DNA from 4 places in the Amphritea sp. GJ51-11 genome. Region 4 is predicted to be linked to each of the others. Evidence: predicted binding sites of a transcription regulator. Region 4 holds the regulator's gene; each other region holds the start of a gene.
What was found. Region 4 encodes sigma-54, which starts transcription at its own class of promoters, with help from an activator protein. Its sites were predicted from a motif close to TGGCACNNNNNTTGCTNT; they were not measured.
Positions count from the first base shown of each region.

Region 1: peaA (quinohemoprotein amine dehydrogenase subunit alpha) is a predicted target of sigma-54. The motif match lies at 1,821-1,838, and genes of this name have one in related genera.
Region 2: AC0L4K_RS07075 (ammonium transporter) is a predicted target of sigma-54. The motif match lies at 1,423-1,440, and genes of this name have one in related genera.
Region 3: AC0L4K_RS15255 (glutamine synthetase III family protein) is a predicted target of sigma-54. The motif match lies at 1,944-1,961, and genes of this name have one in related genera.

Region 1 covers NZ_CM147881.1:2,949,738-2,953,440, forward strand. The annotation lists gene peaB (quinohemoprotein amine dehydrogenase maturation protein) at 1-71, opposite strand, end outside; gene peaA (quinohemoprotein amine dehydrogenase subunit alpha) at 151-1,746, opposite strand; gene AC0L4K_RS13200 (aldehyde dehydrogenase family protein) at 2,373-3,703, shown strand, end outside.
Region 2 covers NZ_CM147881.1:1,625,769-1,629,471, forward strand. The annotation lists gene AC0L4K_RS07070 (DUF1989 domain-containing protein) at 1-1,065, shown strand, start outside; gene AC0L4K_RS07075 (ammonium transporter) at 1,549-2,901, shown strand; gene AC0L4K_RS07080 (hypothetical protein) at 2,913-3,080, shown strand; gene AC0L4K_RS07085 (ethanolamine ammonia-lyase subunit EutB) at 3,212-3,703, shown strand, end outside.
Region 3 covers NZ_CM147881.1:3,409,353-3,413,055, forward strand. The annotation lists gene AC0L4K_RS15250 (potassium/proton antiporter) at 192-1,799, shown strand; gene AC0L4K_RS15255 (glutamine synthetase III family protein) at 2,060-3,703, shown strand, end outside.
Region 4 covers NZ_CM147881.1:614,266-617,968, reverse strand. The annotation lists gene lptA (lipopolysaccharide transport periplasmic protein LptA) at 1-138, shown strand, start outside; gene lptB (LPS export ABC transporter ATP-binding protein) at 138-863, shown strand; gene AC0L4K_RS02665 (RNA polymerase factor sigma-54) at 885-2,396, shown strand; gene hpf (ribosome hibernation promoting factor) at 2,457-2,747, shown strand; gene ptsN (PTS IIA-like nitrogen regulatory protein PtsN) at 2,772-3,215, shown strand; gene rapZ (RNase adapter RapZ) at 3,220-3,703, shown strand, end outside.

The DNA of each region.
Region 1 (3,703 bases), 2.3 Mb from region 4:
AACAACATCTGCCGCGAACTGACGGCGACGAGATGCAAGTTTTGCTCTACCAGATTTAATTGGGCGCCCATAGAACGACCCTCCTCACTATTATTATTTTCAGGATGCTGCCGGGTTCACAACATCGCTTATCTGTTAGTCAGGAACGGCTTATGGCAGTGGTGGATTATTCCAACGCTGCACCGTCACGATCATCTGACCTTCGGCATTCAGCGCCTTGTCCCCATCCATTACTTCAGCAATGACTTTGAGATTACCCGCATTATTGGTCGACATACGCCGTTCAGGGTTGGGTCCTGCCCCGGCGGTGATGAAGACACCGGTTTTCTCATTCATACGGCCGGTAAAGTGAACATCCCGATCCGCTTCAGCCTGCTCATTGAATGCTTCAACATGCCATTTAGCCGGTAGATAACCGATGCGCATATCATCCGCCGTACCCGGCTGACCATCGGCACCATTCATCCAGGCTTCCGCTTGAAAATAAGCATTATATTTCGGCGTTGAACCGCCATTGCCACCGACACGCGCAACCGTGAAGTCAGGCACGACATTGATGCGATCAATTTTGTTATAGACGTTGAGTGTGGCGCCTTCCGCTTTACCCGCATCCACCTTGCGTGGGCCCGGTTGTGCCTTATTGTTAGCCGTGGCTTGCACCACCACTTTGTTATCATCACGATAGATTTCACTGACTACGCTCACACCATCGCCGAGAGAGATCTGCTTGCCTAAGCCGGTTCCCACCAGCGTTAACACCTCTGTGCTACCTGCGCGGATATAGTTAGGCTGCACCGAGAGCAGTGTTGGTGTGCTACCGCTACGCACCGCGGAGAAATCCATACCGGCTTCATCATGCACCGTTTCAAACATACGGCCGGTGAGTTCATCACCATCGGCAGACAAAGCAAACACCTGGCGCATTTTGACACCATCGACGGTCAAGTTAGCACGCCATTCATAACCGGTATAAACCACTGCGCTACCGCTACCCTTCAGTGCCGAACCATCCGCATACTCGCCATCAACACTGACTTTATACTGATCCCCTTTACCGCCAGAGATCGTCATCACGCCACGGGCATTACCTTTGACAGGCATCTGTGCACTAAAACTCCAGCGACCACTCACGGGTACCTTAGTGACTTTTTGCCAGTTATCCCAACTGGTTGATTGCAGAGGGAAATTGCTGGCGAGTTCCGGCACCATCTTATTCAGTGCCAGCCCCATCCAATCACGGTCCCGTGCCTGGGCTTGATATTCAAGACTCGGCCACTGGCCTAAATGGAAGTTCACCAGATGGGTCCACTCAGACGCCGAACGGCGCTGTAACTGCACCCGCGCACCTGAGTGACATCGGGCACACATCTGTTCAAAGTCAGTCGATTCAAAGCTTTCCATGGTAGTCAGACGACGTTCTAAGGCATAACGAGAACCTTCGGTCTCCTCGGGTGCCAGCCCTTGCTTATCAGCAAAGTATTTCACCAAGGTTCGCCGCTCATCATCGGTGACCTCAAGACCATGCATCACCTGCATTCTGGCGATGGTCATCAACCAACCCTCAGGGGTTTTCCGTTGATGGCTCATACGGCTCATCTGCAAAGGTTCAGCTTTCTCTTGGGTATGGCACGCCACACACTTCGTTTGAATAATGGCTTCAGCATCAGCCGCCTGTATGGCTCCTGTTGGTAACATCAACCCCAGCAGAAACCCACCCGTCAACCGGGGTAGTTTAAAATTCTTCATCAAGGCCAGACTCCTTTGTTGTTAATTTAATTGGGCAGCCTCACACCGCTCATAGTTCTAACCTGTGAAGATATGTAGCACGGCGTGTGCCAAGAGAAATAATTCTATATTTTTCAATCATCTAGCTAGAAATAAGGGTAAACCACTAGGAATAAACGGCTTGGCGAGTGTTTTATTACGTAACACCGCTGTACAAAAATGTAACAGTATCGAGATACCCCTTGCGCTTTTCACCGCATCGTTGATCGAGAAAGCAACCCTTAAAAGACAACCCACCTCAATACAGCGCCCTCTCTGCCCCCTCAGCCCATGATCCGCCCGATATAGGGCGCTTATCTCGCCTATACGCTGACCGCCTCCATGAACAGCAGTCGTACAAACAAGCCTGCCAACTGACTTATTTTTTAACACTCTGTCTCAGAGTAAAACAGTTGGACGCTGTCAAAGCTCGCCTAAAAATCATGAACAAATGCATATAAAACAATCAGTTAATTGCATTTAATAACTCTGGCACAGCCCTTGCGATAGCAACTCTACTGAATAGCCATCCCACTGAGTTGCGGATTGTCTGTATAGGATTTCAGACCTCGGTCACAAAAAACATAACGATAATAAGGTTTATAAATATGAGCGAAACACAATTCTCCCCTTCGACAGCAGCGCTAGATTTTATTCAACGTCAGCATAAATTTTTGATCGGCGACCAATGGCTTGATGCCGAAGATGGCCGCACTCTACCGGTTATCAACCCTGCCAATGGCGAACAGATGGCCACCGTACCGAGTGGCAGCAAAGCGGATATTGATAAAGCGGTCGCTACAGCCCGTAAAACGTTTGAAGATTCAGAATGGAGCCGTATCAAGCCCGTCGATCGTCAAAAACTGTTATGGAACTTCGCCGATCTGATTGAAAAAAATGCGGGCTTGCTGGCTGAAATCGAAACACTGGATAATGGTAAAAATGTCGCCGTCGCAGAACATGTGGATATCCGTCTGGGTATCGACTTCCTGCGCTATATGGCTGGTTTTGCCACTAAAATCGAGGGGCGTAGTGTTGATGTTTCCGTGCCCTTTATGCCGGATGCTCAGTTCCATGGCTATACCCGTCGGGAAGCGGTCGGTGTGGTCGGCGCTATTGTCGCTTGGAACTTCCCTCTGCTACTCGCCTGCTGGAAACTCGGCCCAGCACTCGCGTCAGGTTGTACCGTGGTACTGAAACCAGCTGATGAAACACCACTCACCGCCCTGATGCTAGGTAAACTGGCACTGGAAGCGGGTTATCCACCGGGCGTCTTGAATGTTGTTACCGGCACCGGTATCGAAGCAGGTTCAGCCCTATCTCATCACCCCGATGTGGATAAACTCACCTTTACCGGTTCGACAGAGGTCGGCAAGCTCATCGGTAAAGCCGCGATGGATACCATGACACGGGTGACACTGGAACTCGGTGGTAAATCCCCCACCATCGTTTTAGAAGATGCCGATATCCCTACTGCAGCGGCCGGTGCAGCCAATGCCATCTTCTTTAACCAAGGGCAGGTATGCTGTGCCGGTTCACGTTTATATGTGCACAAAAAACACTTCGATAACGTCGTTGCCGATATCTCAAGCATTGCCGAAGAGATGACCATCGGAGCAGGCCTAAACCCTAATACGCAGATGGGCCCACTGATCTCGGCGAAACAGCAACAACGAGTGTGTAACTATATCGATCAAGGACGTCAGAGTGGTGCCACTATTACCACCGGTGGCGGTGCCGTAGATGGCCCGGGTTTCTTCGTTAAACCAACAGTGATGGTGGATGTCGACCAAAAATCTGCGGTGGTACAGGAAGAGATCTTTGGCCCGGTACTGGTCGCGATGCCTTTTGATGATATTGAAGAAGCGGTACGTATCGCGAACGACAGCCAATACGGCCTCGGTGCCAGCATCTGGTCAAACAACCTCTCGCAGGTACA
Region 2 (3,703 bases), 1.0 Mb from region 4:
TCAGAATATCAGAATTATGGTGCTCGGGCTGAATATTTAGCCTGTCGTGAGCGTGTCGCCATGATTGATTTAACGCCACTGAGAAAATTTGAAGTGGTCGGCCCTGATGCTGAAATCCTACTGCAATATGCGTTAACGCGAAATGTCTCACGGATGTCTATTGGCGAAGTGGTCTATTCGGCGGTGTGCCACAGCACGGGGGGGATGATCGATGATGGGACGTTATTTCGTTTAGGGCAGCATGCGTTTCGTTGGATCTGTGGTGATTCATACTGCGGTATTTGGTTACGTCAATTAGCCGCTGAGAAAGGTTTGCAGGTACAGGTACGGGAATCCACGGATCAGATTCATAACGTTGCAGTACAGGGGCCGCAAAGTCGCAACCTGCTGCAACAGATTATTTGGAACGCCGAGTCTTGCACTCCGGTTGCTGAGCTAGGCTGGTTCCGCTTTATGACCGGTCGCATCGGTGGCCCGGATGGGATGCCGGTGATGGTTTCTCGGACGGGTTATACCGGTGAGCTTGGCTTTGAAGTTTGGTGTCATCCGGATCAGGGCGAGCAGCTATGGGATACGATTTGGCAGGCCGGTGAGCCATTCGGTATTGCGCCGTTAGGCTTTGATGCCTTGGATACATTGCGCATAGAAGCGGGGCTTATTTTTGCCGAACATGAGTTCTGTGCCGAAACCAATCCATTTGAAGCGGGCATTGGCTTTACCGTGCCGTTGAAAACCAAGACCGATGACTTTGTTGGACGCGACGCGATTGCAGCTCAAAATCCATTGAGTCGAAAAAAACTGGTTGGACTGATGATCGATAGTCAAGAAACCGTTAGCCACGGTGATTCAATCTTTAATGGTCGTTTCCCGGTGGGCGTGGTGACCAGTGCGACCTATTCGCCGAGCCTGAAAAGCCAAATCGCTTTGTGTCGTGTTGAGCCTCAGTTTGCGGAGCCTGGCACTGTACTGGAAGTTGGACAGCTGGATGGCCAGCGCAAACGGATTCCGGTGCGTACAACCACATTACCGTTCTACGATCCAGAAAGAACTCGCGTCAGAAGTTAATAAAAGCAAAACCTATATCAGCGTGGGGCGGTTAGAACGCTTGATATAACGTGATGGATGAGAGTGATTAACAAGGTTTGGACGCTCATCATCCGCGGATGATGGGTGTTAATTCAAAGGGGGATGCCTGTAATCGAAGAGGGTCGGTGATGAGTTATCCGTTTTTAGCGTAGGCAATGATGGTCATTATGATTTACGCCATCAAGGTTAGCCCTATTACCTATGTAAGGGTGACGACTGATTTAGACTCTTTTTGGTGCGGTGCATCATTTAAGGTCAATAAAAAGATGAGGAAGAGAGAGTAATTAGTGGTTTTTATTATTTAACTCACTGATATTAAATAATAAATATTGCTGGTGGTATAAAAAATGCATTTCCTGAAGGGAAATAAAGTTTACCAACGATAAATAAAATTTAACGGCTTAAATCGCAGTTCTAAACGATTGTGCAATAGAAAATTTAACAGATGAGAGGTTTCCCAAAATGGAGCAGACAGCCCCTACATTAGCAGAGTTACAAACTCTGATAGAGATGACGGGCACCATCAATATGGAAGTATTCTATTGGTGGTGTACCGGTTTAATGATAATTATCCATGCAGGCTTTTTGGCGTATGAGATGGGTGCTTCACGCCTGAAAAATGCCCTGGCATCTGGTGTGAAAAACATTCTGGCATTCGCCTTTATTATTCCGACCTTCTTCTTTTTCGGCTGGTGGATCTATCTAGCCATGTACAACGGTTTCACGCCCGATTATGAAGCGGGTGCAGCAGGTCTGCCTTGGTCTTTGAATATGGGGCCGAACCTAGCCGATAATGCGAGTGGTATCTTCTGGGGTGCTTTTGTCCTCTTTGCGGCAACCACCGCATCAATTTTCTCCGGTGCGGTGATTGAGCGGATTCGCATGAGCTCTTTCCTGATTCTGGCGATCATTCTCGGTTCAGTTGTTTGGATTCTGGGCGCGGCCTGGGGCTGGCATCCAACTGGTTGGTTGACCGTTGAGTGGGGCTTCCATGACTTTGGCGCAGCAGGTTGCGTACATATGGTTGCTGGCTTCTTTGCGCTGGGTGTCACCATTAACCTTGGGCCACGTATCGGTCGCTTCCTTGCGGATGGTACGCCGGTTGATATTAAAGGTCATAGTATGCCGATGACCATTATCGGTCTGATGCTGATCATTGTTGGTTTCTTCGGTTTCCTCGGCGGCTGTATCATCTATGCCGGTAGCGCTCAATGGACGACTATCTTCGGTACGCCTGTTACCTTGTCAGCAGTTAGCTTCAATACACTGATGGCTTTCTCCGGCGGTATTATTGGTGCTTACTTTGTTACTCGTCAGCCTTTCTGGATGATGTCCGGTGCACTGGCGGGTATCTTCTCTGCGGCGCCAGGTCTGGATCTTTATTACCCACCACTAGCGTTCCTGCTAGGTATTACCGGCGGTGTTGTTGCGCCATTAGCGGACAAGTTCATCACCAATAAGTTTAAGGTTGATGATGCAGTAGGTGCATTTGCGGTTCACGGTGTGGGCGGTCTGATCGGTATTATCGGTCTAGGTATCTTCGCCAGCGGTTTCCCGAATGTTATCGAAGGTGCGCCTGACGTTTCATTCACAGGTCAGCTAATGAGTGCCGGTGTCATGGCTCTACTCGGCTTCGTGCCAGGCTATGGTCTGTCTTGGGTAATGGCGAAAGTGAACTTCCTACGTGTACCACCTAAAGCGGAAGAGATGGGTCTGGATATTGTTGAAGTACCTCTGGAAGCTTATCCAGAATCAGTGCCAGCATATTCATCTGAAATACCGGCTACTAAAGTAACAGCCACTGCAACGGCTTAAGGAGAACGACTATGAATTCAAGTCCTATTACTAGTTGGGAAGGCGCAGAAGCGTACTTTACCTTTGCGGATAGCCCAACCGCTATGATGCTTATTCTGGGTTTGGCTGTTCTTGCTACGGCAGGTGCAGTGTTGGCCAGCGTGCTGCACGAAAATCACACCTATATCGATTATAAGTAGTGATTAGTCCTGTCGTGTTACGATAGGACGAAACCTGTTCCGGAGTGGTACTCACTGCTCCGGAACTTATTTTTTATAACATGCGTTGTTCATTGTTTATTTAAAACGACCTTTGTGGAGTTCGTCGTATTATGACCGTTTATTCCGCCACAGCAGGCCAGCAGCGCTGGCAGTTTGAAGATCTTAAAACACTGTTGGCTAAGGCGACACCGTTACGTTCCGGTGATTGTCTAGCGGGGCTGGCGGCAGGGTCGGCACGAGAGCGAGTGGCGGCACAGATCGCTTTGGCGGATCTACCCCTGAAGGTCTTTTTAAATGAGCAGGTGATTCCACCTGAGATCGACGAAATCAGTCGGTTAATCGTTGATAGTCATGATCCGGTTGCATTTGCCCCGGTTTCCCATTTGACGGTAGGGGATTTTCGTAACTGGTTACTATCGGATCAGGCGAGCAGCGATAGCTTGAAACAGTTATCGCCGGGTTTAACGCCTGAAATGGTGGCGGCGGTGTCGAAATTGATGCGGGTCCAGGATCTGATTCTAGTCGCCTCTAAGTGTCGAAACGAAACCGCTTTTCGTAATTCGCTCGGTGGTAAGGGGGTGCTATCGACTCGCTTACAGCCC
Region 3 (3,703 bases), 1.9 Mb from region 4:
AGATAGCAGGTAAGCTGGCAGGTCCTCATACAATTCGCAGGATTTTAGCCCCTTCACACTAAAGGACGCCTAATGTTCCCCATTGACCATCAAATTCTTATTGCGGCGGTATTACTGTTTGCCGGTGTAATCACCAGTAAACTTTCCCCCGCATCGGCCTACCGGTACTGGTTATCTTTCTCGGTATTGGCATGCTGGCAGGTGAAGATGGTATTGGTAGAATCCAGTTTGATGATGTGGATACCGCCCATGCACTGGGCACCTTAGCACTGGCGATCATCCTCTTTGATGGTGGCTTACAAACCTCACTGTCCTCAATTAAGCTCGTCTGGAAACCCGCCAGCGCACTAGCAACCTTAGGGGTTGCCATTACCGCCGGAATAACCGGTGCCGCGGCGGCTTTTATATTAGACCTGCCCCTGCCCGTCGGCTTTCTGCTAGGTGCCATTGTTGGCTCAACCGATGCGGCAGCGGTATTCACCATCTTACGTAATGCAGGCATCCACCTAAGCCCCCGGCTTAAATCCACTCTAGAAATAGAAAGCGCATCCAACGATCCGATGGCAATCTTTCTCACCATCGGCTTGCTGCAACTGGTCACCACCAATGCAATGCCCGGCACTGAGTTATTAATACTCTTCATCCAGCAGATCGGCGTTGGCTCCATTATCGGCTTAGCGATCGGCTATCCTGCGGTGAAACTGTTTAACCGCATATCGTTACAGGCACCGGGGCTTTATCCAGTGATGGTATCGGCCTGTGGATTACTCTCCTTTGGTGTTTCAGCTACCCTTGGCGGCAGTGGTTTCTTCTCTGTTTTTATTACCGGCGTCATTATTGGTAATGGTCGCTTTGTTTATCAACGGGCCACTTTCTTGTTCCACGACGGGCTCGCTTGGTTAAGCCAAATCGGCATGTTTGTGATGCTCGGTTTGCTAGTAACCCCCACCTCGCTGATCCATGTTTGGCGCGAAGGATTACTGATCGCCTTGGTGTTAATCTTTGTCGCCCGTCCGCTAGCGGTTGCGCCCTTATTGGCCTTCTTTGGCTTCAACAAACGCGAAATAGGCTTAGTATCCTGGGTTGGCCTACGAGGCTCAGTGCCAATTATTCTAGCCATCTTCCCACTCATCTTTGGCTTGCCTCAAGCCCCCCTGCTGTTCAACGTGGTCTTCTTCGTGGTGTTAATCTCCGCCACACTGCAGGGTTCAACGCTGCCCTGGATGGCAAGAAAATTGAAACTGATTGTGCCACCTCCCGCGACCCCCTCGGCAACATTGGAAATCGCGGCGCTGGCCAACGTTGACACCGAAATTGTCAGATATACCTTAGGGCAAAATGCCAAAGTGCTCGACCTGACGATCTCTCAGTTAGCCTTACCAGAAGGCGCTGTCATCGCGATGATCACCCGTGGCAGCGATGTATTTCCGCCTAGAGGCTCAACCAAACTAGAGGCCGAAGATCATCTCTTTATTGTCTTAAAACCCGGCCTGCGCCGATTCGTAGACTGCATTTTTTCAACTATATCTCCGAGCTTGGCAACCGACCTGCCCGATGCCGAATTACTGCTGAAAGGCTCCGCTACGCTAGAAGATGTCTTCAGATCCTACGGTATCATCATCGGCCCCACCGATAGCACCAGCCTGAGTGACTTTGTAAAGCAGGAGGTTAAAACCTTACAGGTCGGCGGCCAAGTCATCATTAACGCCGGCACCTTGACCATACAGAGCCTACAAACCCACGACGTGGCCACCATTAGCTTTGTGCGCAATCCGTTGATTCAACCAAGCGACAGCTAATCATTAATAATCAGGAGAGGTCATCAGTTGACCCCTCCTGACCGACATAACGCACACACGACGCTCAGCCATACAATGCCACCATCAACGCGACGCCTCTGTTTTAACACTATTTTTAGCGCTCAAACAAAAATAGCACCAACTTGGTTCGCTTATTGCTTAATAGATAAGCATTAATATTGAGTTTTCGACTATCAGGGTTACCACAACCCGTACCAGCAAAAATCCACTGTAACAATTTGGATAAAAAGGGGAAGAATATGAGCAGAAATGAAACACGTTTGAGTGCGGTTAATGAAATCACTAACGCAGCACCATACACAACGACCATGACAGCCCCGCTGACTCAAATCTGGGCGTCAGATGTTTTTGGTCTGCAGCAAATGGAAGAGTCGCTTTCAAAATCTGCTTTTAAATCCATCAAACAGACAGTACAAACCGGTTCTGAACTAGACCCTGCCGTGGCTGACGCAGTGGCTGCAGCCATGAAAGACTGGGCCATGTCCAAGGGTGCTAAGTTCTTCTCTCATATCTTTTACCCAATGACCAATGCTACCGCAGAGAAGCACGACGGTTTCGTTGTAACTAACTCAGATGGCGGCGCTATCACCGAATTTACTGGAAGTTTGCTGATTAAAGGTGAGCCGGACGGTTCATCTTTCCCGAACGGAAGCCTGCGAATGACTAACGCAGCACGCGGCTATACCGCATGGGATCCAACCAGCCCAGCCTATATGATGCACACCGCTAACGGTGCTGTATTGATGATTCCAAGCGTCTTTATGTCTTGGACCGGTGAAGCGCTGGATAAGAAAATCCCACTACTACGCTCAAATGCCGCCATGGACAGCGCCGCACAGAAAGTACTGTCATTGATGGGCGAAACAGAGATCGCAACCCTGAACTCAAGCTGCGGCGCTGAGCAGGAATACTTCCTCATTGATGAGAAGTTTGCCAACGCCCGCCCTGACCTATTGCTCGCAGGCAGAACACTGTTTGGTGCATCGCCGGCCAAGGGCCAAGAGTTCGACGATCACTATTTTGGTGCAATCCCTGAAAGAGTGCAGGTTTTCATGCAGGATCTGGAAGATAGACTCTATCGTCTCGGAATTCCGGCGAAAACACACCATAATGAGGTAGCTCCGGGCCAATTCGAGATCGCACCGTACTTTGAATCGGCTAATATTGCCTCCGATCATCAGCAATTATTGATGACTTTGCTGAAGAATACCGCCAAACGTCACGGCTTTGTCTGCCTGTTACATGAAAAGCCTTTTGCAGGTATAAATGGCTCAGGCAAGCATGTTAACTGGTCTGTAGGCAATTCGACCCAAGGTAATTTGCTTGATCCTGGCTGCACTCCGAATGAAAACCTAAACTTCCTGCTCTTTTGTGGTGCAGTAATTCGTGGCGTGCACAAATTTGGACCGCTATTGCGTGCAGTTATCGCTTCCGCTGCCAATGACCATCGCTTAGGAGCGAATGAAGCACCTCCAGCGATCCTATCTGTTTACTTGGGTGATCAGCTGGAAAAAGTTTTTGACGATATCAGAACCGGTGCACTTCACGTACCAACAACCGGCGGACAAATGGATCTAGGTCTGTCCCAGATTCTGAAGTTTGATCGTGATCCGGGCGACCGTAACCGCACCTCTCCATTTGCCTTTACCGGTAACCGCTTCGAATTCCGCGCAGTAGGTTCTTCTCAGTCTGTTTCTGGCCCTCTCGTGGCAATGAATACTATCCTAGCTGACTCCCTAGAATGGATCGCCGAGAAGTTGGAAGTTGCACTGGCGGAAAATTCTGACAAAACAGCGGCGGTATTTGTTGTTTTACAAGAACTGATGACAGAGCACGGCAAAGTAATCTTTGGCGGTGACGGTTACTCTTCCGAATGGCATAAA
Region 4 (3,703 bases):
TACAATATGAAGAAAAGCACAGTAAATGCATTCAGGGATGAGAGCGCTAACGGCGAACGTGTACAGATTGTCATTCAGCCTAAAGCAACACCGTTGGATGAATCTGAAACTACAGCTACTGGGGAACTCAACAACTAATGAGTCGACTAGAAGCACTCAACCTAGCAAAGAGCTATAAAGGCCGCGCAGTTGTAAAAGATGTCTCGATGAGCGTCGATAGCGGCCAGATCGTTGGTTTATTGGGGCCTAACGGGGCGGGTAAGACAACCTGTTTTTACATGATTGTTGGGCTAGTGGAAGCCGACAAAGGCCGGATCAAAATTGATCAATTGGACTTAACCAAAGAGCCGATGCACGGCCGAGCGCGAAAAGGTATTGGTTACCTGCCACAAGAAGCCTCCATTTTCCGAAAACTCAGCGTCCATGATAACCTGATGGCTATTCTGGAAACCCGTAAAGAGTTGAGCCGGACTGAGCGTAAACAAAAATTAGACGAACTACTGGAAGAGTTTCATATCTCCCATCTAACGAAAAGTTTGGGAATGAGCCTCTCCGGTGGAGAACGGCGACGGGTTGAAATTGCCCGCGCACTGGCAACTGAGCCCACTTTTATCTTGTTAGATGAGCCCTTTGCCGGTGTTGACCCAATTTCAGTCAGTGATATAAAACAAACCGTAAAGCACTTACAAAGTAAGGGGATTGGCGTCTTAATCACCGATCACAATGTTCGCGAAACACTGGATATTTGCGAACAAGCTTACATCGTCAGTGAAGGTTATATTCTTGCAGAAGGATCGCCAGAGGATATTCTTGCCAACCAGCAGGTCAGGGAAGCCTATCTCGGTGAGCAATTCAAGCTGTAACAGGTATATAAGCGACTCTCTATGAAACAAGCGTTACAACTAAAAATGGGTCAGCATCTGACCATGACCCCACAATTACAGCAGGCGATTCGCTTGCTGCAATTATCGACGCTTGATCTGCAACAGGAGATTCAGGAAGCACTAGAATCGAACCCGATGCTAGAAGTAACGGAAGAGGATAGCGCTTCAGATAATGCCGCCGAGCAAGCGAGCTCTGATGCAGAAGTCAGCAATCATGAATCCGTCTCAGCATCGGCCAAAACCACCGAGTCTGAAGAGATTCAAGCCACCGATAGCGACTGGAATGAAGATATTCCCAATGAACTATCGACCGATAGTAATTGGGAAGACACTTATCAGACGGTCTCTAGTTCATCTTCATCATCCCATGATTTCTCCGATATGGAGATGGAGTCGAATGACACTGCGGATGAAACCCTGCAAGATCACCTGAACTGGCAATTAAACCTCACGCCGATGAGTCCCATCGACGAACTGATCGCCACCAATATTATTGACGGCATTAATGTTGACGGTTATCTCAACGTTGAACTCGATTCAATCCTGGAATATTTCCATCAGCAGGATGATGAGCAACTTAACGGCATTGAACTGGATGAAATCGAAGCGGTACTGCGACGCATCCAACAGTTTGATCCACCCGGCGTAGCCGCACGCGATCTAAGCGAGTGCCTAGCCATTCAGCTACAGCAACTACCCAATGACACCGAATATCGCAACGAAGCGCTAAAACTAGTCACTCAATATATCCACTTACTGGGTAATCATGACTACAAACAGCTGATGCGCAAAGCCCGGATGCGAGAGCCACAGTTACTACAGGCGATCAACCTGATCCGCACCCTGAACCCTAAACCCGGCTCAATGATCACTAGCTCGCAATCGGAATATGTTATTCCCGATGTGCTGGTTTACAAAGAAAAAGGTGTCTGGCAGGTAAGCCTGAATCCGGAAGTTGCGCCTAAACTACGCATTAATGATGGCTATGCAGATTTGATCCGACGCGCTGATACCAGCCCTGACAACACCTATCTGAAAAACCATCTACAAGAAGCTCGCTGGTTTATCAAAAGCTTATTAAGCCGGAACGATACCTTAATGAAGGTCACCCGTGAAATTGTACACCGCCAAGAAGGTTTTCTAGAGCATGGCGATGAGGCGATGCGTCCGATGGTGCTGCACGATATCGCTGAGGCGGTCGAAATGCACGAATCGACCATCTCTCGGGTGACCACCCAGAAATATATGCATACCCCAAGGGGTATATTTGAGCTGAAGTATTTTTTCTCCAGCCATGTCACTACAGTGAACGGTGGCACCTGCTCATCGACCGCTATTCGGGCGCTCATCAAGAAATTGGTGGTCGCTGAAAGTCCAACAAAACCCTTAAGCGATAACAAGATTGCCCAACTGCTTGAGGAACAAGGTATCAATGTTGCGCGAAGAACCATTGCAAAATATAGAGAATCGCTTAGCATTCCACCTTCTAATGAACGAAAACGTTTAGTTTAATGACTTTTTTTATCATGGGAACCGGGCGGCAACCCGGTACAATAACACTAGGAGATTACCATGCAGATCAATATTACCGGTCACCACGTAGAATTGACTGATTCCCTGAATGAGTATGTTCAGAATAAATTTGAGAAGCTGGAGCGGCATTTCGATAACATCACCAATGCACAGGTAACTCTAAGCGTTGAGAAGACGCGCCAAAAAGCTGATGGTGAAATTCACGTAGCCGGTGGTCAGCTGTTTGCTTCCGACGAACAAGAAGATATGTACGCCGCCATCGATGGGTTGATCGACAAGCTTGACCGTCAGATCATTAAACACAAAGAAAAGATGAAAACTCACAAGTAACTATTATACGATGCTAATTTCAGAATTATTAGCGCCCTCTGGAGTACTCTGTGCTCTAGAGGGGGTAGTAAAAAACGTATCCTCGAAATTGCCAGCCAACAGATTTCCGATCTGCACCCTGAGCTTGAAACTGAAACGATCTTTGCTGGCCTACTTGGCCGTGAAAGACTCGGCAGTACAGGCATCGGTGAAGGCGTGGCCATTCCCCATTGTCGTCTGGATGAGTGTGAGAAAGCCACTGCGCTACTTATTCAGTTAAAAGAACCGATCGACTTCGATGCCATTGATGGCAGCCCGGTCGACTTACTCTTCGTTCTGGTGGTGCCCTCCGAAGCCTGTGATCAACATCTACAAACGCTGGGTAATCTTGCCGAGCTATTCAGTCAGGCATCCTTCCGTCAGCAACTTAGAAACGCGGGCTCAGCTGAAGAACTCTTCACTGTCGCCACCGGAGCTAGGCAGGTCTAGCCAGATGAAACTAGTTATCATCAGCGGCCGCTCAGGGTCAGGTAAATCAACCGCCCTGCAAGCACTGGAAGATGTTAACTTCTACTGCATCGACAACCTTCCCGCCCCGCTGCTACCTGACTTGGTCAATCAGATTTTATCCGACCCAGACCATCCTAATCAGCTTGCCGTCAGTATCGATGCCCGTAACCAACACAGCAACCTGAAACAGTTTCCCGATATTTATACACAACTGAGGGAAATAGACGCACTAGACTGCGAAATACTCTACCTCGATAGTTCAGAGACAACCCTGCTAAAACGCTACAGTACGACTCGGCGTAAGCACCCCCTGTCCAATGATTCCCAAGGTTTACAGCAGGCGATCAGCTATGAAAAAAAGTTACTCGAACCGGTATCCGATTTAGCCAATATCCGTATTGATACAACCCACCTGTCACTCTATGAACTCAGAGACAGTATTAAACTGCGTATTGCCCAACGACAAG